DNA from 3 places in the Mycobacterium sp. NGS15 genome. Region 2 is predicted to be linked to each of the others. Evidence: predicted binding sites of a transcription regulator. Region 2 holds the regulator's gene; each other region holds the start of a gene.

Region 1 (7,221 bases), on a different contig from region 2:
ACTGCGTCGACAATCGGGTCTTCTACCAGGACAGTCATGCCGTTCACCCTATGTTCCTGGCGCTGGCGTCGCTGTCGAGTCTGAATCTCACGACGCTGTGCAGCCGAATAACGTCGTCAAATTCAGAGTCGGCGCTCACTGAATCGCTGGCCACCTACGCTGCCCGAGTACACTCGGGCAGCGCAAAGATAAGACGGAACGTCAAGAGAAAGCGGTACAGGAGTACATGAGCGGCCATTCCAAGTGGGCCACCACCAAGCATCAGAAGGCCGTCAAAGACGCGCGCCGTGGCAAAGAGTTCGCCAAGCTGATCAAGAACATCGAAGTCGCCGCGCGTACCGGTGGCGGAGATCCGGCAGGCAACCCGACGCTCTACGACGCGATCCAGAAGGCCAAGAAGACGTCGGTGCCCAACGACAACATCGAGCGGGCCCGCAAGCGCGGCGCCGGCGAAGAGGCCGGCGGTGCCGACTGGCAGACCATCATGTACGAGGGCTACGGCCCCAATGGCGTTGCCGTGCTTGTCGAATGCTTGACCGATAACCGCAACCGCGCCGCCGGTGAGGTCAGGGTCGCGATGACCCGCAACGGTGGCAATATGGCCGATCCGGGCTCGGTGTCCTACCTGTTCTCCCGCAAGGGCATGGTCACTCTCGAGAAGGCGAACCTGTCGGAGGACGACGTGTTGACGGCCGTGCTGGAGGCGGGCGCGGAGGAGGTCAACGACCTCGGTGAGAGCTTTGAAGTCATCTCCGAGCCCACCGATCTGGTCGCCGTGCGTCAGGCCCTACAGGATGCCGGTATCGATTACGACTCGGCGGAGGCGAGCTTCCAGCCGTCGGTGACCGTTCCGGCCGACGCCGAAACGGCTCGCAAGGTGTTCAAGCTGGTCGACGCGCTGGAGGACAGCGACGACGTGCAGAACGTCTATACCAACGTGGACTTGTCCGACGAGGTGCTGGCCGAGCTCTCCGAGGACTGACCCGCGGCCCACACCGCCAACGTCACTACCGCGGTGGTGACCAGCACGGCACCGATGGTGTCGGTGAGGTAGTGATACCCGCAGGCGACTAGGCCCAGCAGCCCGAGTGTGCTGACAACCCCGGCCATGATGTACGCCCAGAGGGCTCCACCGGCGACCAGCACCAGCATCCCCATCACGGCCACCACGAAGGTGGTGTGGCCGCTGGGGTAGGCCAGATAGCCGCCCTTCTCGCGACCAACGAGCAGCTTGGTGCCCTGAGTGGTCCAATTCGCCACGAACGGGCAGGCCAGCACCACCGCAGCGACTCGCCAACGCCGTCGATACAGCTCGAACCCAACGCACACCACGAGCACCGGTACGAGGAACACCCAGTCGGTGAAGAACAGCAGCCAGCGTGGCTGCACGCCGAATACGACCTGCGTCCCGCGGAAAAACCAGGCGTCAAACGGCGTTGAACCCTTACCGACGGAGAACCCGAGGACCAGCATCGTGAGGACACCGAGGGGTGGCCACCACTGAATCGCCTTTTCGCTGGGCAGTTTTCCGATAGACACGCCGACGACAGTAATCGGCCGGGGACTTCGATCCGAATCGCGCTGGATGGCGGGAATCAAACGTCACCGCGCGGCGTTATTGTGACGTCAACAACTGTTGGTCAACAACTGTTGACTTGAATGTCAAGTAGGCGTACATCTAAGGCATCAACGAATGATGGGAGGCCGGTCATGGCCATACAAACAGTCGCCCCGGCGCCTGAATCGACGAGCCTATGGCGCACCGTGCGCGCGGTTCTCGCGCTGCCGTTCACCGTGACGGTGCTGATTCCGCTGGTAATTCTGTACGGATCGGGCGTTCAGGTGCCTTCCTGGATGTCGGATCAGATGTCGATGGCGGCGACGGTGATCGGGACCTTGTTGGTCGCTGCCGGCCTGTTCCTGGTGACCCGCACCGTCATGCTCTTCCATCAGATGGGCAAGGGTTCCCTTGCACCCTTCGACCCGCCGGCTCATCTTGTTGTGCGCGGCCCGTACCGCCACATGCGTAACCCGATGATCACCGGCGTCATAGCCATCCTGCTGGGCGAGGCGCTCGCCGTGAACTCTGTCGGTTTGCTGATCTACGCAGCCGTTTTCGTAACCGTCAACGCCGTCTACTTCCCGCTGGTCGAGGAGCGCGGTCTGCTGAAGCGATTCGGCCGCGACTACGCGGAGTACTCGCAGCACGTACCTCGGTGGGTGCCGCGTCTGCGTCCGTGGTCGCAGCCCGGGCGCGCGAGCTAAGGCGCGTCGCAATCGCAGTCGCAATCGAGGTAGGCCTGGATGGTCGGTGCGATCAGGTCGATGATCTGTTTGTGCGTCATCTGGGGCACGTTCCCGAGGCGAATCACGTACCGACACATGGCCAGGCCGATCATTTGAGTACCGATCAGCGCCGCGCGTTCCATGGCTCGGTCTGCGGTCAATGATTCGATGACGGGAACCATCTGGCAGCTGAAGATCTCTTCCATGCGTGCCCGTGCGGACTCGTGGGATACCGCGGCCCGCAGCAGGGCGACCATGGTGTCGTCGGCCTCCCACTGAGTGAGGAAGTGCTCAACCAAGGTCGCGCCGAGCTGACTGCGCGGAATGTCGGCTAGCTCCTCGGGGAAATGTATGTCGAAGTTGGCCGCCGCGGTGAACAGCTTGGCCTTATTGCCGTAGTACCGCATGACCAGGGACGGGTCGATACCCGCTGTCGCCGCGATCGCCCGTATGGTTGCCTTCTCGTAGCCGACGCCCGCGAAGTGTTCCTGGGCGGCCTCAAGGATGGCCGCGCGGGTGGCGTCCGATCGCCGAGGTTCGGTGGACATGCGCTGAGCTTAGGCCAACGGCTGTTGACATTTGCAGAGCCCTTGCGTGTTGCTCTCCCGAATGGGCAAGGCCCCTCGATATGCTGATCGAACAACTGTTCTACGGCGAGAGGGCTGGCACGTGCGAGTAATGGGAGTCGACCCGGGGCTTACCCGGTGCGGTCTGTCCATGGTCGAGGCCTCCTCGGGTCGCAAGGTGGTGGCTCTGGATGTCGACGTCGTCCGTACTCCAGCCAATCAGCCCCTGCCGCAACGGCTTCTGGCGATCAGCCAGGTTGTCGAACACTGGATGGACACCCACCGTCCTGACGTGATCGCCATCGAGCGCGTCTTCGCTCAGCAGAATGTTTCCACCGTGATGGGTACCGCCCAAGCAGGCGGAGTGATCGCGCTCTGTGCCGCCAAGCGGGGGATTGAGGTGTATTTCCACACCCCCTCGGAGGTCAAGGCCGCCGTCACCGGCAACGGACGCGCAGATAAATCCCAGGTGACGGCAATGGTGACCCGCATCCTTCAGCTGCAGACGGCGCCGAAACCCGCAGATGCGGCCGACGCGTTGGCCCTGGCAATCTGTCACTGCTGGCGTGCACCCATGCTGGCGAGAATGGCGAAGGCAGAAGCCGCGGCAGAAGCCGCGGCAGAAGCGCAGCGGAAAGCCTTCGCGGCCCGATTGAAGGCGGTATCCCGGTGATTGCTTCGGTCAATGGCGAGGTCATCGACATCGCGCTCGATCATGTGGTGATCGAGGCCGCCGGGGTCGGATACCGCGTCAATGCCACGCCGGCCACGCTGTCGACGCTGCGGCGCGGCAGCCAGGTGCGGCTGATCACGGCGATGATCGTCCGTGAAGACTCGATGACGTTGTACGGCTTCACCGACACCGATTCCCGCGACCTGTTCCTGACGCTGCTCGGCGTCTCCGGTGTGGGACCCAAGATCGCGATGGCCACGTTCGCGGTCTACGACGCGCCGACCTTGCGTCAGGCGCTGGCCGACGGCGATGTCAACGCACTGACCAGGGTGCCCGGGATCGGCAAGCGTGGCGCCGAGCGCTTGGTGCTGGAACTGCGTGAGAAGGTGGCGGCAGCTGCAGGGGCACAGGGTGGAACCACCGAACTGGGCCGTGGCACCGCATCGCTGGTGCGCACACAGGTTGTCGAGGCACTTATCGGCCTCGGATTCGCCGCCAAACAAGCCGAGCAGGCCACCGATACCGTGCTGGCTCAAGACAATTTCGATGGAGATACCTCGACCGTGCTGCGGTCGGCGCTGACGCTGCTGGGCAAGACGCGATGACCGGCTTCGATGAGTTCGGCGGCGACGAGGACGAATTCGATGCAGGCCCGGAGATGTCCGGTGCGCTCACGGTTGGCGAAAACGACATCGACGCCGGGCTCAGGCCCAAGTCGCTGCGGGAGTTCATCGGCCAGCCACGGGTCCGTGAGCAGCTGGAGCTCGTGCTGTCCGGCGCCAAGAATCGCGGCGGCACTCCCGATCACATCCTGTTGTCCGGCCCACCCGGGCTCGGCAAGACCTCGCTGGCGATGATCATCGCTGCCGAGTTGGGCTCTTCGCTGCGGGTCACCTCGGGGCCGGCACTGGAGCGAGCGGGCGACCTGGCGGCGATGCTGAGCAACCTCGTTGAACACGATGTGCTGTTCATCGACGAGATTCACCGCATTGCCCGGCCCGCCGAGGAAATGCTGTATCTGGCGATGGAGGACTTTCGTGTCGACGTCGTCGTCGGCAAGGGGCCCGGTGCCACCTCGATCCCTCTGGAAGTGGCGCCGTTCACGCTGGTCGGCGCGACCACCCGATCGGGGTCTCTGACCGGGCCGCTGCGTGACCGGTTCGGATTCACCGCCCACATGGACTTCTACGAGCCCCATGAACTCGAGCGCGTGCTGACTCGATCGGCGGGAATCCTCGGTATCGAGCTGGGAGCCGACGCGGGTGTGGAGATAGCCCGGCGCTCGCGCGGCACCCCGCGTATCGCCAACCGATTGCTGCGCCGGGTCCGTGACTACGCGGAAGTGCGGGCGGACGGTGTGATCACCGTAGACGTCGCCAAGTCCGCCCTGGAGGTGTACGACGTCGACGAGCTGGGGCTGGATCGCTTGGACCGGGCGGTGCTTACGGCGCTGACACGCAGCTTCGGCGGCGGCCCGGTGGGCTTGTCGACATTGGCGGTAGCGGTCGGGGAAGAGTCGACCACGGTGGAAGAGGTATGCGAGCCGTTCCTGGTGCGCGCCGGGATGCTCGCCCGTACGCCGCGCGGGCGGGTGGCGACATCGTTGGCGTGGACGCATCTGGGTCTTACTCCGCCGCCGCAGGTGCTGGGGCAGTCCGGGCTGTTCGATTGACGGGAGGCTTGAGCCCAGGACGCGCAGGTCCGGGGTTCGCGTCGATTCCACAGAGTCGGATGGCACACTGGTGACTTGTCGCGTGCTCGTTTCACGCAGACCGTGCTTGAACTCGTGAAGACCCAACGGAAAGAATCCCGAAAGCCGCCATGGAATCGATCATCGTCTTTTTGCCGCTCATCCTCGTTATGGGCGCATTCCTCTTCTTCGCGAACCGGCGGCAGCGCAAGGCCCTCGACGCCACCATCGAGCTGCACGAGTCTCTGGCGATCGGCGACCGGGTACACACGACGTCCGGTCTGCAGGGCACCATCACCGCCGTCACCGACGACACCGTGGATCTGGAGATCGCGCCCGGTGTTGTGACTCGCTGGATAAAGCTCGCGATCCGCGACAAGATCGCTGACGAGGGCAAGGACACCGAGGACACCCAGGACACTGCTGACACCGCTGAGGAGGCGTCGCGCGACGTCGAGAGCACCGGGGTCGAGCTGACCAAGGAGTAGCGGCTTTCGCCTTTGCTCAACCCTGAACGCCTCCCGACCCGCCCTCGACAAGCAAGGAGACCGGACACGTGGCCTCGCCATCGGCCCCTGTGCATCCCATGCGCTACTTGGCTGCCTTCCTGGTGCTGCTTATTGGCGCCTATCTGCTGGTGTTCCTCACCGGCGACAAACAGCCCAGGCCCAAACTCGGTATCGACCTGCAGGGCGGAACTCGCGTCACCCTGACGGCCCGTACCCCTGACGGCTCCAAGCCGACCAAGGACGCGTTGACACAGGCGCAGCAGATCATCAACGCGCGCGTCAACGGACTCGGTGTCTCCGGATCCGAGGTCATCATCGACGGCGACAACCTCGTCATCACCGTGCCCGGTAACGACGGCAACGAGGCCCGCAACCTCGGTCAGACCGCCAAGCTCTACATCCGGCCTGTCGTCCAGATGGTGCCGGCGCAGCCCAAGGAGAACCCCCAGGCCGGAGGGCCGCAGGGTGGTCAGCCAGGCGCTGGGCATGAGGCGACGCCACCGGAGCCGGGCGCAGGAAAGCCTGCACCCGCCGCACCCTCCCCGAAACCGCAGCCGCGGCCCTATCCGGCGCAAACCACGACACCGCCACCACCGCCACCCGCTCCGGCGACGCAGCCCGCGGCGCCGAATGCCACACCGCCGAATGCGACACCGCCCGCGGCTCCGCCCACCGATCTGCCGCCGAAGCCCGGCAGCGGTGAGGAACGCAAGCAGCTGATCGACTTCGAGAAGCAGATCAGGCAGAGCGACGACCCGCGGATTCAGATGCTGGCGCTTCAGGTCCAGTCCTCGCGTTGCTATGACATTGATGACCCGCTCGCGGGTAACGACGATCCAAACCTTCCGTTGGTCACCTGTGGTGACGACAGCCAGGGTGGAAAGGCCGCTTACCTGCTGGACAAGTCGATCATCAGCGGTGAGGAAATCAAGGACGCCAGCTCGGGGCTCGACCAGCAGCGAGGCATCTATGTAGTGAGCATGGAGTTCAAGCCCACTGGGGCGAAGGTCTGGGCTGACTACACGTCTGCGCATTGGCAGCAGGGCACCCAAACCGCGTTTACGTTGGACTCCAAGGTGATCAGCGCTCCGGCGATCCGCGAACCCATCCCGGGCGGCAAAACCGAAATCAGCGGACAGTTCACCTCCGACTCGGCCAAGCAGCTTGCCGCGGCCCTCAAGTACGGTTCGCTGCCGCTGTCCTTTGAATCCTCGGATGCCCAAACCGTCTCGGCCACACTCGGATTGACCTCGCTCAAGGCCGGCCTGATCGCGGGCGCGATCGGTTTGGCGATCGTGCTGTTGTACTCGCTGATCTACTACCGTGTACTCGGCATATTGACCGCGCTGTCTCTGGTGGCCTCCGGAGCCATGGTTTTCGCGATCCTGGTCCTGTTGGGCAGATACATCTCGTACACCCTGGACCTGGCGGGTATCGCCGGTCTGATCATCGGTATCGGTACCACCGCGGACTCCTTCGTGGTGTTCTTCGAGCGCA
Region 2 (7,221 bases):
TTGGGCTGCTACGGCTACCGCTGGCCATGCCGATGATCCGGCTCGGCGGCGCGGTAGCACGCGCGACGCTGGGAAGAGCAGGAATGGCCCGCGACATCCCCGATGTTCTGCGCGTTCTCGCCGATCTACCCGAACCCCGGGCCTCGGCCGCATTCACCCGGACACTGCGCGCCGTGGTGGATTGGCGCGGCCAGGTGGTGACCATGCTGGACCGATGTTATTTGACCGAATCTGTTCCTGTGCAGCTCATCTGGGGCAGCGATGATCTGGTGATCCCCGTTAGCCATGGCCATCTGGCACACGCCGCGATGCCCGGGGCAACATTGGAGATCTTCGACCGCTCCGGACATTTCCCGTTCCATGACGACCCCGAACGATTCATCGCCGTCGTTCGCCAATTCATCGCCTCCACCAAGCCCGCCGAATACGACGAGGATGAATTGCGCCGATTGTTGCGCACCGGGGTGACCGAGGGCACGATCAGCGGCGCCGCGCGCACGCGGATGGCGGTGCTCGATGCCATGGGCACGGACGAGCGCAGCGCCACCTAGCCACGAGAGCTCAAGCGCTATCAGAGGTTTGCGCAATTCACGGGGTACCCGAGTGCGCAGCGCCCGAGGGACGTAGAGTCGGGGAATGAGCGTTGATGTCGCGGTTGTGCGCGTATTCACCGACGAGACAGGCAACTTCGGAAATCCTCTGGGAATCGTCAACGGTACCGACGTTGCCGCGGCGGACCGCCAAGAGATCGCCACCCGGCTAGGTTTCAGCGAGACGGTTTTCGTCGACCTCCCTGCCGAAGGGTCCAACACCGCACACCTGCGGATTTTCACCCCGGCCTCCGAACTGCCCTTCGCCGGACATCCGACGGTGGGATTGGCGTGGTGGCTACGCGAACGCGGGACACCGGTCAACACCCTTCAAGTTCCCGCGGGCGTACTCCAGGTCAGTTATGACGACCGCACGTGGATACGAGCCCGGTCCGATTGGGCCCCGGAGACCGATTTCCACGAGCTGGACTCCCCCGGCGATGTGGACGCCGCCGATCCCTCCGACTACACGGACGAACTGCTGCATTGCGTATGGGCGTGGCAGGACCGCAACGCAAACCTGGTGCGATCACGGGTGTTTGCCTTCGACCTGGGCGTCAACGAGGACGAAGCGACCGGGTCTGTCGCGGCACGGATGACCGACTTGTTGAGCCGTGACCTGATCGTCAATCAGGGCAAGGGATCGCAGATTCTTACGCAGTGGAGCCCGGAGGGCTGGGTGACGATCGGTGGCCATGTCGTCGCCGATCAATCGCTGACGTTGAGCTAGCACCGCGTGACCCTCGACCTGGGGTCAGGATCCAGTCGGCGCGTCCCGATGCGCGCGCAATGCGGCGATCTCGCGTTCAAAGTCCTCGGCGGAGCTGAATCCGCGATACACCGAGGCGAAGCGCAAATATGCGACCTCGTCCAGATCGCGCAGCGGGCCGAGAATAGCCAGACCCACCTCATTACTGGGAATCTCTGGTGACCCGGCGGCCCGGACCGCATCTTCGACCTGCTGGGCAAGCAGATTCAGCGCATCGTCGTCGACGTCGCGGCCCTGACAAGCCCGGCGCACACCCTTGATGACCTTGTCCCGACTGAAGGGCTCGGTAACACCACTGCGTTTCACAACGGCCAGCACCGCGGTTTCCACAGTGGTGAAACGACGGCCGCACTCCGGACACGATCGCCGCCGACGTATCGCCTGACCCTCATCCGCTTCACGAGAATCGACAACGCGTGAGTCAGGATGGCGGCAGAACGGACAGTGCATTACTGCTCCTTCGCCGGTTCTGGACTCCAAGTCACTGGGCTGAGCGGGTTGCCGCACAGTGCAGCGCGCCCAGACCGGTCTTGAGGATACCCGTGCTCCCACACGTTCGAAGGTCACGTCCGTCCGCCGATCAGCCGACGGGGGAAACCAGCGTCTGACCGGCTTGTACTGTCGCCGAGTCAAGTTCGTTGAGTTCACGGATCTTGGACACCACCGCCGAGCGCGGGGCATCCGGCGCGACACGCGACGCCACGTCGGCCAGAGTCTCTCCGGGAGCGACCTGGACGACCGCAACGCGATCCGGCACGCCAACTCCCCCCATTCCGGCAGCGCTGACCTGGCCAAGCATCAGCAGCCACATTGTCGCCACCGCGGCACCCACCGAGACGACAATGGTCGCCTTCAGGCTCACCGGACGACGGCGATGCACCCGATGCGGCACTACCGAGAGTCGGATCCCGGTGCCCCTGTACGCGACCGGCCGGCCGGCAGGCCTCCGGTAGGCGACGGTGCGCACCGGTAGCGCCCGACGCTGAGTCAGCGGGTACTCCGCGCTATAGGCACGTGCCTGCGGGGCGTAATCGCGTGACGCGTACTCGGCAGCGCGAGAACGCGGCGTGGTGAGAACGTTTGTGCTCATCTGTGTGCCCTTCCTGTCCTGTCGATCGGGAGGCCCGTTCGCTCTTATGTTCGAATGTACTCGATCATGTGTTCGATGTCCGAACATGTGATCGATTTGTAGCATCCGCCACCGACAAGTGGCTCTGAGCTGCATAAATCTGATCCACCACCAGCCCATCAGGCGCTATTTGCGACACGCATCGAACACATGTTTGATAAATGTCGTCGACAGGTCTAGATTCGGGCCCATGAGCGATACACCCAGCAAGGGACCCGCCACCGGTTCACTGACCGAGCGCCAGCGGACCATCCTGGAGGTCATCCGCGCGTCGGTGAATGAGCGGGGCTATCCCCCGAGCATCCGCGAAATCGGAGACGCCGTCGGGCTAACCTCGACATCGTCGGTCGCCCATCAACTACGCACTCTCGAACAGAAGGGTTTCCTGCGGCGCGATCCGAATCGTCCACGCGCCGTTGATGTTCGAGGAATGGATGATTCCCGCGGCCCATCGGCCACCACCGACGTGGTTGGCTCCGGCGACCTTCCGGAGCCCACGTTCGTACCCGTCCTGGGACGAATTGCCGCCGGTGGTCCCATCCTGGCCGAGGAGGCCGTCGAGGATGTGTTCCCGCTCCCCCGCGAGCTCGTCGGCGAGGGGTCACTATTCCTACTGAAGGTGGTCGGCGAATCGATGATCGACGCCGCGATCTGCGATGGCGACTGGGTAGTGGTCCGCCAGCAGAACGTTGCCGATAACGGCGACATCGTTGCGGCGATGATCGACGGCGAAGCGACCGTCAAGACATTCAAACGGACCGCCGGTCAGGTCTGGCTGATGCCACACAATCCACTGTTCGAGCCGATCCCGGGCAACGACGCCGCCATCCTCGGCAAGGTCGTCACCGTCCTCCGCAAGATCTAGCCGTCACCTGGCGGCGGCCCGGGAGCACTCTCGTCCTCTGCCCCGCCGTCCAGGGACGGCAAAAACAGCTGGAAATGCGCCACGTCGTGCCAGCTGCCCAACTTGTAACCGATCCGCCGGTAGAGCGCGACCTGCTCGAATCCCATTGCCCGATGCAGCTTTTCACTCGGCGCATTGGGAACTACGACGACGGCCAGCACCGTGCGATAACCGAGAGAGCGCAGCCGGTCCAGTAATGCCGTGTACAACTGTCGGCCGGCGCCGCGCTGCCGGCGCGTACCGTCCACATACACACTGACCTCACACGCCCACTGGTATGCGGTGCGTGACTTCCACGGCACCGCATAGGCATACCCCAGAATCTCTCCGGAGTCGTCGGCGACCAGCCAGGCATGGCGGTGCGCCGCCGTCTGGATGCGTTCGGCCAGAACGGCATCCGACGGCGGCACCTCCTCGAACGAGATGGCCGTATCCGTGACATACGGCGCGTAGATTGCCGCACAGGCAGCCGCGTCATCGGCGGCTGCGTCGCGAATGATCATGAGGCGCTAGAGCGAGCGCCCGATGATCTCCTTCATGATCTCGGTGGTTCCGCCGTAGATCGTCTGGATACGCGAGTCCATGTACGCCCGGGCAACCGGGTACTCGCGCATGAAGCCATACCCACCGTGCAGCTGCAGGCAGCGGTCGATCAGGTGAACCTGCTTCTCGGTGCTGTACCACTTGGCCATCGCGGCCTGCTCGACGCTCAGTTCCTTCTTGTTGAGCAGCGTGATGAACTGGTCGACCATGATCCGGATCATCGTGGCATCGGTGGCGAGCTCGGCCAGCACAAAGCGGCTGTTCTGGAAACTCTTGATCGGCTTGCCGAACGCCTTACGCTCGGATGTGTACTGGATTGTCGACTCAAGCATGGTTTCCATCGCCGCGGCCGCTACGACGGCAATGGACATGCGCTCCTGGGGCAGGTTCTGCATGAGGTAGATGAAGCCCTGGCCCTCTTCACCGAGGATGTTGGCAGCGGGCACCCGGACATCGGTGAAGGACAGCTCGGCGGTGTCCTGTGCGTCCAGGCCCATCTTGTCGAGCTTGCGGCCGCGCTCAAAGCCCTCCATGCCACGCTCCACGACGATGAGGCTGAAGCCCAGCGCGCCCTTCTCAGGATCGGTCTGGGCGACCACGATGACCAGGTCTGCGTTAATGCCGTTGGTGATGAAGGTCTTGGACCCATTGAGAATGTAATGATCGCCGTCCTTGACCGCGCGGGTCTTGATGCCCTGCAGGTCACTTCCGGTGCCCGGCTCGGTCATGGCGATGGCGGTGATCAACTCACCGGAACAGAAGCCGGGGAACCAGCGAGCCTTCTGCTCGTCGTTGGCCAGATCCCGGAAGTATGGACCAGCGACATCGTTGTGCAGAGTGAAACCGATACCCGACTGGCGAGCCTTGGTGATCTCTTCGCCGATGATGGCGTTGTAGCGGAAATCGACGAGTCCACCGCCGCCGAACTCCTCGGGCATGTCAGTGCCCAGGAAGCCCTGTTTGCCCGCCTCGACCCAGAGAGAGCGGTCGACGATCTTGTTCTCGTCCCATTCCTCCCGGTACGGCTCGGCGTGCCGTTCCAGGAAGGTCTTGAACGACTCACGGAACAGTTCGTGCTCGGGTTCGAAAATGGTGCGTTTGAACTTAACGGCGCCGGCCATGATCACCTTCCGGTTTGGATTTACGTACTCGGCAGAATGTATACCAACCCACTGGTCGGTCGATACTCGCCTACCGGGTTTCGACGGACAGAAAGCCTAGGCTGACTGGGGTGACCAAGCTGGCGCTTTCCCACACTCACTGGGGCGCATTTACCCCCGAGGTCCACGACGGCGAAGTGATTGGCGTCACACCCATCCCGACCGATCTGGACCCCTCCCCACTGCTGCAGAACATTCCCGGATCGATCCGCCACCCGGCCCGCGTGACCGCGCCATCCGTACGGCGCGGCTGGCTGCGAGACGGACCCGGCCCCAGCACAGCGCGTGGCGCCGACGAGTACGTCGAGGTGTCCTGGGACGAGCTCACCGAACTGCTGGCCGATGAACTGCGCCGCATCGCCGACACCCACGGCAATGAAGCCATCTACGGAGGCTCGTACGGCTGGGCCAGTGCCGGACGATTCCACCACGCCCAGAGTCAGGTGCACCGTTTCCTGAAACTGCTTGGTGGGTGCACCTTTTCACGTCATTCGTACAGCCTGGGTGCAACCGGGGTCATCATGCCGCACGTCGTCGGCACCCACGACGAGCTGTTCAAGAGGTCGACGTCATGGGACGTCATCGTCGAGAACACCGATCTACTGGTCTCGTTCGGCGGAATCGCCCTGAAGAACACTGGTGTCAACCATGGCGGCACCACCGCGCATCCGGCTCGTGATGCCCTCGACAGGTTCCGCGCCCGCGGTGGGCGCATCGTGTCATTCAGCCCGTTGCGCGATGACATCGACGGCGAATGCGAGTGGCACGCGCCCGTTCCTGGGACCGATGTCGCGGTCATGCTCGCTCTGGCCCATGTGCTGGCCAGTGAAGGTCTCGCGAATTTGGCCTTCTTACGCACCTACTGCACCGGTTACGAACGGTTCGAGCGCTATCTCCTGGGCGTCGACGACGGTGTGCCCAAGACCCCGGAATGGGCAGCAAGCATCAGCGCCCTGGACGCTGACGAGCTGCGTACGCTGGCGCGGCGCATGGCGGCCGGACGCACTCTGGTGACGGTCAGCTGGTCGCTGCAGCGGGTGCGCCACGGCGAACAGGCCCCGTGGATGGGGCTCACCCTGGCTGCGATGCTCGGCCAGATCGGTCTTCCCGGAGGCGGTTTCGGCCACGGCTATGGCTCGATGAACGAGGCCGGGCTGGCGCCGGTCAGCTGCCCACTGCCGACCTTCCCCCAGGGCCCCAACCCGGTCGAGACGTTCATCCCGGTGGCGGCCATCAGTGAGCTGCTGCTGCGGCCCGGCGAAACACTCGCCTACAACGGTCAGATCCTCACTCTGCCGGACATCAAATGCGTCTACTGGGCGGGTGGCAATCCGTTTCACCACCATCAGAACCTGCCGCGACTGCGCCGCGCGCTGGCACGCGTCGACACCGTTGTGGTCCACGATCCGGTGTGGACGCCGATGGCCAAGCACGCCGATATCGTGGTGCCGTCTACCACCAGCCTGGAACGCGACGACTTCTCCGGAAGCCGCAACGACCCACTGCTGGTGGCGATGAAGGCCGCAGCACCGCCCTACGCCAACTCGCGCGATGACTACACGACATTCTCGGCGCTCGCCGAGAGGCTCGGGTTCGGCGAGCAGTTCTCCGAGGGACGCACCGCCGCGCAGTGGCTACGCCACATCTACACCGAATGGGCCGGCGCCCGCGATTTCGCGGTGCCATCCTTCGACGATTTCTGGGAGCAGGGCTATCTGCAGTTGCCGACCGATCCCGGTCTGACTCTGCTGTCCGACTTCCGCGAAAACCCAGACGCGCACCCGCTACACACTCCGAGCGGGCGCATCGAGATCTTCTCGGAAACCATCGACGGTTTTGGATACGCCGACTGCGGTGGACACCCGCAGTGGTACGAACCGGTGGAATGGCTGAACGGCGAACGCGCCCAAGACTTCCCGCTGCACCTGATCGCCAATCAGCCGCGGACCAGGCTGCACAGCCAGCTCGATTTCGGCGCCACCAGCCAGGCCTCGAAGGTGCAGGGACGCGAACCCATCCGCATACATCCGGCCGACGCCGCCGAGCGTGGCATCGGCGACGGCGACGTGGTGCGGGTGTTCAACGACCGCGGTGCCTGCCTGGCCGGGGCGGTTCTCGACGAGGGC
Region 3 (7,221 bases), on a different contig from region 2:
CAGCCCGGCGATGTGCTGCTGTTCGGCCCCGAACCCACCGGGTTGGACGCGAAGGTGCTGGCCGATCCGCACATCACCGAGCGGGTCCGTATTCCACTATTACCCGGCCGCAGATCGCTCAACCTGTCCAATGCCGCGGCCATCGCCGCATACGAGGCCTGGCGCCAACACGGATTCGACGGCAGCGTCTAACGCTCTTCGCGCAAGCGGCTCATCGCCGTTCAACGGAAGTCCCGCGAGGTGGATCTGACACGCAGATCCAGTGGTCGCAGCTGATCGGCCACCACGGTGATCGCTCCGCTGGCGTTCTGTACCCGGCCACGAATGATCAACGCGTGGGCCGTCACCGCCAGCTTGCGGTACCTCGCCCACAGGCCCACCGAGCACACCACGTTCACCATGCCCGTCTCGTCCTCAAGATTGATGAACGTCACCCCGGCCGCAGTAGCCGGCCGTTGACGATGTGTGACGGCCCCCGCCACCAGTACCCGCGCCCCGTCCGGGACATCGAAAAGACCCTTAGCCGGAACGATACCCAGCTCGTCAAGCTGTTCCCGCAGGAACTGGGTGGGGTAACTGTCGGGTGAGACACCGGTGGCCCACACATCGGCGGCGGCACGGGTCACCTCCCCCATCGCCGGGAGTTCAGGAATACGCGAGGAGACTCCGACACCGGGCAGACGGTCGGGCCGCTGGGCGGCGGCCGCACCTGCCACCCACAACGCCTCGCGCCGGGACATATCGAAGCAACCCAGCGCACCCCCGGTGGCCAATGCCTCCACCTGCGGGGTGGTCAACTGGATGCGGCGGGTCATATCAAGCAGAGAAACAAAGGGGCCGTGCGTTTTTCGTTCCTGGACGATCATCTGGGCCAGATCGTCGCTGATGTGACGAACGGCGCCTAATCCGATCCGCACCTCCAGCCCTCGATTCTCCAAGGTCGCGTAGGACAAGCTGGCATTGACATCCGGGCCGTGCACGGTGACGCCGTGTCGGCGGGCATCGGCCACCAGAGATTGCGGCGAGTAGAAGCCCATCGGTTGGGCGCGCAGCAGCGCCGCGCAGAACGCCGCAGGGTGATGCAACTTGAACCACGCCGAATAAAACACCAGCGAGGCGAAGCTCTGCGCATGACTCTCTGGGAACCCGAAATTGGCAAAGGCATAGAGCTTTTCATAAATGCTGTCGGCTTGCTCTCCAGTGATGTTGTGTAACCTGGCCATGCCCTCATAGAACCTGGCGCGCAATTGCTCCATCCGCTCTGGAGAGCGCTTGGACCCCATGGCGCGGCGTAGCTGATCGGATTCGGCAGGAGTAAAACCCGCCACATCGACGGCGAGCTGCATCAGCTGTTCTTGAAACAGCGGGACGCCGAGAGTCTTCTTCAGCGCCCGTTCCATCGACGGATGCTCATACTTCCAATTCTTTTCGATCCCGTTGTACCGCCGTATATATGGATGCACCGAGCCGCCCTGTATCGGTCCGGGACGGATGAGCGCCACCTCCACCACCAAGTCGAAGAACTTCGTGGGTTTCAGCCGGGGCAGCGTGGCCATCTGCGCACGCGATTCCACCTGGAACACCCCCACCGAATCAGCGCGGGCAAGCATCTCGTACACCGCCTGCTCCTTCAAGTCTATTTGGGCCAAGTCAACCTTGATGCCCTTATGCTCCGCGACGAGATCGATGCAGTAGTGCAGCGCCGAAAGCATGCCCAGACCCAACAAGTCGAATTTCACCAAACCGACTGCAGCACAGTCATCTTTGTCCCACTGCAATACACTGCGATTTTCCATGCGTGCCCACTCGACGGGGACTACGTCGGCCAGCGGCCTATCACAGATCACCATGCCACCCGAGTGAATGCCCATATGCCGGGGAAAATCCTTGATCTGCTGCGCCAGATGGATAACCTGCGGCGGAATGCCGTCGACCTCGGCGGCATCAGCTAAACCGCCCCAATGCCCCATCTGTTTACTCCAGGCGTCCTGCTGCCCCTGTGCGTATCCGAGCGCTTTGGCCATGTCCCGCACCGCCATCCGCCCCCGGTAGGTAATGGTGTTGGCCACCTGGGCGGCACGTTCACGGGTGTGCTTGGTGTAGACGTACTGGATGACCTCTTCTCGGCGATCGGATTCGATGTCGATATCGATATCCGGTTCACCGTCACGCGCCTCGGACATGAACCGTTCGAATAGCAGACCCTCTGCCACCGGGTCGATGCTGGTGACACCAAGCGCGTAACAGACCGCCGAATTAACGGCAGACCCTCGACCCTGGCATAGGATGTCACTGTCGCGACAAAAGCGCGCAATGTCGTAGACGACCAGGAAATATCCCGGAAAATCTTTCCTCGTAATGATATTCAACTCTTTTTCGATCTGGACGTAAGCCTTCTCGGCACCGGCCCGTGGCCCATAGCGCCGAGCAGCGCCCTCGATCGCCAGCTTCCGCAAAAAGCTGGCCTCGGTGTGTCCGTCTTCGACGTCAAAGGGTGGCAGCTTGGGGGCAATGAGTTTCAAATCGAAAGCACACGCCTCCCCCAGCTCGGCTGCCGCCGTCACGGCGCGCGGACAGTGCGAGAACAGCCGAGCCATCTCATCCCCGGACCGCAGATGCGCTCCCCCCACTGGGGCAAGCCACCCTGCGGCGTCATCGAGACTCTTACGCGCCCGCACCGCGGCCATCGCCATCGCCAGCCGCCCATTGTCTGGTCTCGCGAAATGTGCTGCGGTGGTGGCAATCACATCGACACCAAATCGTGGAGCGAGCGAGGCAAGCACCGCGTTGCGCTCATCCTCATCAGGATGGCCATGCCGACTGAGTTCGATGCTAACCCGATCCGCCCCAAACCGGTCGACCAAACCAGCCAGCGCCTTTTCCGCCGCATCCGGACCGTGGGCGATGAGCGCTCGGCGCACATGCCCCTTACGGCAGCCGGTCAGAATGTGCCAATGACCGCCGGCAGCCTCGGCCAAAACGTCAAGGTCGTAGCGCGGCTTACCTTTCCGATCCTTGGGTGTACCACCGGACATATGTGCGGCCGACATCTCACGCGATAACCTCCGATACCCCTCCTGTCCACGCGCCAACACCAATAGATGCGTGGAGTCCTCCGTGTTGCCCTGTCCACCAAGAGACAGCTCCGCACCGAACACCGTGGGCAAGCCGAGCTCCTTTGCGGCCTCCGCAAAACGGACCACCCCATAGAAACCATCATGATCGGTGAGCGCCAGAGCCTTGAGATCGAGCCGGGCCGCCTCTTGCGCCATCTCCTCCGGCAGGCTGGCGCCGTCGAGAAAACTGAACGCCGAATGCGCGTGCAGCTCTGCGTAGGGCACCGACGACCGTCCGCGCTCACGAGTGGGCGGCTCATAGGGTGGGCGCTTTCGGCTCCACGCCGGACCGTCCCCGCCGTCCCCCGGAGGCGCGTGCCGGTTGGGGCGCCCATCAAGCACCCGCTCCATTTCCGCCCAGGTCGTGGGACCCTGCGACCAGCCCATTCCGCCAGTGTATCGAACATATGTTCTAGGGTCGACACCTCCCACGATTCGCATAGAGCAAAGTAACTAACTAGATATATACATGTATGCTGGCGGTACCGGCCGTATCCGACGCGACGGCAAGCAGCTAGACGAGAATCTGGAGAAGCGAATGCCACACCACGGCAACTACACGCCCGAAAAAGTCGTCTTCCCCTCGCACGGCGAGGACATCGTCGGTGTCGTACACCGTCCCCACGGTGACGGCCCCTTCCCTGCAGTGGTCCTGCTGGGCCCCTATTCATTCGAGAAAGAACAGGCGCCGATCCACTACGCCACCCGTCTCGCGGACGAAGGTTTCCTGGCGCTGGCGTTCGATCCGCGCACCGTGGGCGAGAGCGGCGGCACACCGCGCCGTCTGGAGAACCCGAAGATGAAGAACGAAGACGCGGTGGCGGCCATCGACTACCTGCTGACCCGCGATGACGTCGACGCATCGCGCATCTTCGGGGCCGGCGTCTGTCAAGGCGGGCCCGAGATGCTCGATATCGCCTCCTATGACGACCGGATCAAGGCCGTCGCCGCGGTGACCGGTTACTACCGCGACCGCGAGACCGACCTGTTCATGATCGCCGCCGGTGTCAGCGAAAACCCGTTCGATCCGGCGACCGCGCCCACCACCGAGCAGCTGGAAACGCTCTTGGATGCCAGGCTTGCGCGGGCGCGTGATGCCAAGGCCCGGTACGAGCAGACCGGCGAAGTCCTCTACGCACCTCTGGTCTCCCCCGACCTCGGTGACCCGGTCGCCGGGTCCGATGCCGGGCTGCCCGGGCCACTGGTGTGGAGCTGGTACGGATCGTGGACGCTGAAAGGCTGGGAGAACCGCTACGCCATCATGAGCGACCTCGACCACTTCGACTACACCACCGTGCCTGGTGCCGCCAAGCTGGAAAAGCCCGCATTGGTGATCCACTCCGATACCTGCATGAATCCGGCTGCGGCGCGGCGGCATTTCGAGTCGATCCCATCCGCCGACAAGAAACTCATCTGGGAGAACGGCACCAATCACTTCCAGTACTACGACCAGCCCGATGTCGTCGACCGCACCGTCGGCCACATCGCCGACTGGTTCAACAGCCACCTGGTCTGACGGGGGCGCACCGGCTGGGCTGGGCGGCATAACCGCTGCCCCAGCCGGTGCGCTGCCGAAATCGCGCGGTGGCATGCCTCTAGGCTCATGGGATGCCGCCCGACGCCTCTGCCACCAAGAAGCGGCTACTGGATGCCGCTTACGCGGAGTTCGCCGAGCATGGACTGGCCGGTGCGCGTGTCGACAGGATCGGTGCCGCGGCAGGGGCCAATAAACGGCTGCTCTACGTCTACTTCACCAACAAAGAAACACTGTTCGACACCGTGGTCGCCCATTCCATTGAGCAGATGTCCGATGCCGTCCCCTTCACGCCCAAGGATCTGCCGGGCTATGCAGGCGCGCTGTTCGACCATCTGATCGACCATCCCGAACATCTGAGACTTGCCACCTGGGCACAGCTGGAACGCCCCATCGCCGGTCCCGCGGAAACCGCCGCCTACGCCGCAAAAGTCGAAGCGATCGCCGAGACATGCCCTCCTTCAGGACATGTGGAAGCTGCCGACATCCTGGCCCTCACGCTCGGGCTGACCACCGCGTGGTTCGGCGCATCGCCGGCGCTGCGTGGTCTCGCAACTACAGAGCCCTTCTCATCCGAGCGCCTGGTCGCTCACCGGGCCGTACTCATCGCAACCGTCGAGGCACTCATCGAAATCGCTGGACGATGACCGACACCGCGTTCCTCGACTCCGTCGCCGACAGACTCGCGGAACTTCCCGCTGTCGAGGCGGTTACCCTCGGCGGTTCCCGCGCCCAGGGCACGCACCGCCCGGACAGCGACTGGGACCTGGCGATCTACTACCGCGGCGAATTCGACCCCGACGAGCTGCGCCAGATCGGTTGGGACGGAGAGATATCCGAGATTGGGGCATGGGGCGGCGGGGTGTTCAACGGTGGCGCATGGCTGCACATCGACGGCCGGGATGTCGATGTGCACTACCGCGATCTGGCAGATGTTCAGAAACAACTGGTGCGCGCCGAGCGGGGCGAGTTCCACATCGAGCCGCTGATGTTCCACCTCGCGGGAATCCCCAGCTACCTGGTGGTAGGCGAGCTCGCCCTCAACAAAGTGCTGCACGGCATCCTGCCGTGCCCGGACTATCCGGCGGCCCTTCGCAAGTCAGCACCCGAAGTGTGGGCAGCACGCGCCCGGCTGAATGTGCGCTATGCCGAGACGAATCATGCACCGCACGGCCGGGTGACTCAGTGCGCGGGACTACTGGCCGTCGCCGCGATGGAGTACGCCCATGCCGCCCAGTCCGCGCGTGGCGCGTGGGTGACCAACGAGAAACACCTGCTCGACGTGACCGGGCTCTCGGCCGTACACACGATTCTCGCCGGGTTGTCACCCGATCCGGCGGCGCTCAACAAGGCCGTGGAGGAGATCCGTTCTCTCGGCGAAAGTGTGGGCTAATGCAAGACCTTCGCTCCATCAGCCCACCTCATCTCGGAGCCGGGTGACAACCAGATACCGAAGCCTCGTCCACCAGACCGAATAGCTTCTCGACGACCTCACGTGCGGTCTCGACGTCCAGGCCCACGATCCGCAGCTCCCCCTGATCCGCCCGCACCACCACCATCGCCAACCCCAAGGATCGCGACAGTGGGTCTTGCCGCAGTTCCACAGTCCGCACCAAGGCAAACGGAATGACCCAGAAAGATCTGAGCCACAACGTCTTCGAAGCGATGTACACCAGGTCGTCGTCTAGGACGCCCCACCGATATGTGCGATAGCGCTGCAGTGGCCGAAGCACCACCCACGCCACCGCGACCGCGATGCACAGCAGCCCCAACACGCCCACCGCATGCTGCAACGGGGTGCTCGCGTGGGCGGGCGGCGCCGTCACCAACCACACCGCCGCGACCACGGCGACCAGTGGGGTGCAGGCCAGTGCGTATTGGATGGCCCAGAGCACGGGCGCCGATCTACTGGCCCCCAGCCCCACCGGCACGGTCGACGTCACAGGCGCCGAGGGCACCGTATCGATCACCGTTCGTCCCCCATCGTCGGAGCGAACCGACGCATCCACACCTGCCGTATCGCCACGGCCGCAAGTACGAACACCAGAACCGCAGTCGGCGACCAGATGACCGTACGGTCAACACCACCGATCGCGTAGCCAATCACCCCCATCGATACGAAGGGGATAACAACTGTCACCAGGGCCCGCCACCGTCGGATGATCGCCATCTCGACGACGGCCGAGATCACCACGATCGAAAATGCGGCGAACACCACCACGCCCACCAGCTGCACCGTGGGGTCGAACGACGGGACATAGTCGGCATAGCGGCGCGGGGCGCCATCGGTGAGCGGCGTGTACGCGGTCCAACCAAAATCCCAGCTCCAAGGGTGGAGCCCCCGGTTCACCAGTACGGCTACTACGAACACCCACCAGGCAGCATTGCCCGTGGTCCGGGCAGCACTGAACACCTGGATGCGCGACATTCCTGGAGTATCCCCCATGGCTAACTTCCCCAGTGACGAACTTGTCACACATCGTTGACGAAATACCCCAAAACGGCAACGATGACTCCAACCGGGCCGATAAGCGGCCTAACAGTCTCAGAGGTAGCACGTGAAATACATCG

What was found. The regulator LexA, encoded in region 2, represses DNA repair genes until DNA is damaged. The targets are predictions, from matches to a motif close to CGAACANNTGTTCG.
Region 1: the regulator LexA is predicted to act here: its motif matches at 2,923-2,936, upstream of ruvC (crossover junction endodeoxyribonuclease RuvC).
Region 3: the regulator LexA is predicted to act here: its motif matches at 3,517-3,530, upstream of AC5Y5C_RS12425 (error-prone DNA polymerase).

What each region holds. Positions count from the first base shown of each region.
Region 1 covers NZ_JCALEF010000003.1:51,396-58,616, forward strand. The annotation lists gene AC5Y5C_RS07905 (hypothetical protein) at 1-38, opposite strand, end outside; gene AC5Y5C_RS07910 (YebC/PmpR family DNA-binding transcriptional regulator) at 227-982, shown strand; gene AC5Y5C_RS07915 (phosphatase PAP2 family protein) at 928-1,539, opposite strand; partial or broken gene AC5Y5C_RS07920 (methyltransferase family protein) at 1,711-2,172, shown strand; gene AC5Y5C_RS07925 (TetR/AcrR family transcriptional regulator) at 2,262-2,834, opposite strand; gene ruvC (crossover junction endodeoxyribonuclease RuvC) at 2,956-3,525, shown strand; gene ruvA (Holliday junction branch migration protein RuvA) at 3,522-4,130, shown strand; gene ruvB (Holliday junction branch migration DNA helicase RuvB) at 4,184-5,197, shown strand; gene yajC (preprotein translocase subunit YajC) at 5,347-5,703, shown strand; gene secD (protein translocase subunit SecD) at 5,772-7,221, shown strand, end outside.
Region 2 covers NZ_JCALEF010000005.1:456,822-464,042, reverse strand. The annotation lists gene AC5Y5C_RS16820 (alpha/beta fold hydrolase) at 1-551, shown strand, start outside; gene AC5Y5C_RS16815 (PhzF family phenazine biosynthesis protein) at 637-1,320, shown strand; gene nrdR (transcriptional regulator NrdR) at 1,345-1,809, opposite strand; gene AC5Y5C_RS16805 (LysM peptidoglycan-binding domain-containing protein) at 1,940-2,449, opposite strand; gene lexA (transcriptional repressor LexA) at 2,679-3,353, shown strand; gene AC5Y5C_RS16795 (GNAT family N-acetyltransferase) at 3,350-3,895, opposite strand; gene AC5Y5C_RS16790 (acyl-CoA dehydrogenase family protein) at 3,902-5,056, opposite strand; gene AC5Y5C_RS16785 (molybdopterin-dependent oxidoreductase) at 5,167-7,221, shown strand, end outside.
Region 3 covers NZ_JCALEF010000004.1:275,549-282,769, forward strand. The annotation lists gene AC5Y5C_RS12420 (tRNA (cytidine(34)-2'-O)-methyltransferase) at 1-192, shown strand, start outside; gene AC5Y5C_RS12425 (error-prone DNA polymerase) at 222-3,503, opposite strand; gene AC5Y5C_RS12430 (alpha/beta hydrolase) at 3,655-4,632, shown strand; gene AC5Y5C_RS12435 (TetR/AcrR family transcriptional regulator) at 4,725-5,297, shown strand; gene AC5Y5C_RS12440 (nucleotidyltransferase domain-containing protein) at 5,294-6,043, shown strand; gene AC5Y5C_RS12445 (PH domain-containing protein) at 6,072-6,593, opposite strand; gene AC5Y5C_RS12450 (hypothetical protein) at 6,617-7,078, opposite strand; gene AC5Y5C_RS12455 (SDR family oxidoreductase) at 7,209-7,221, shown strand, end outside.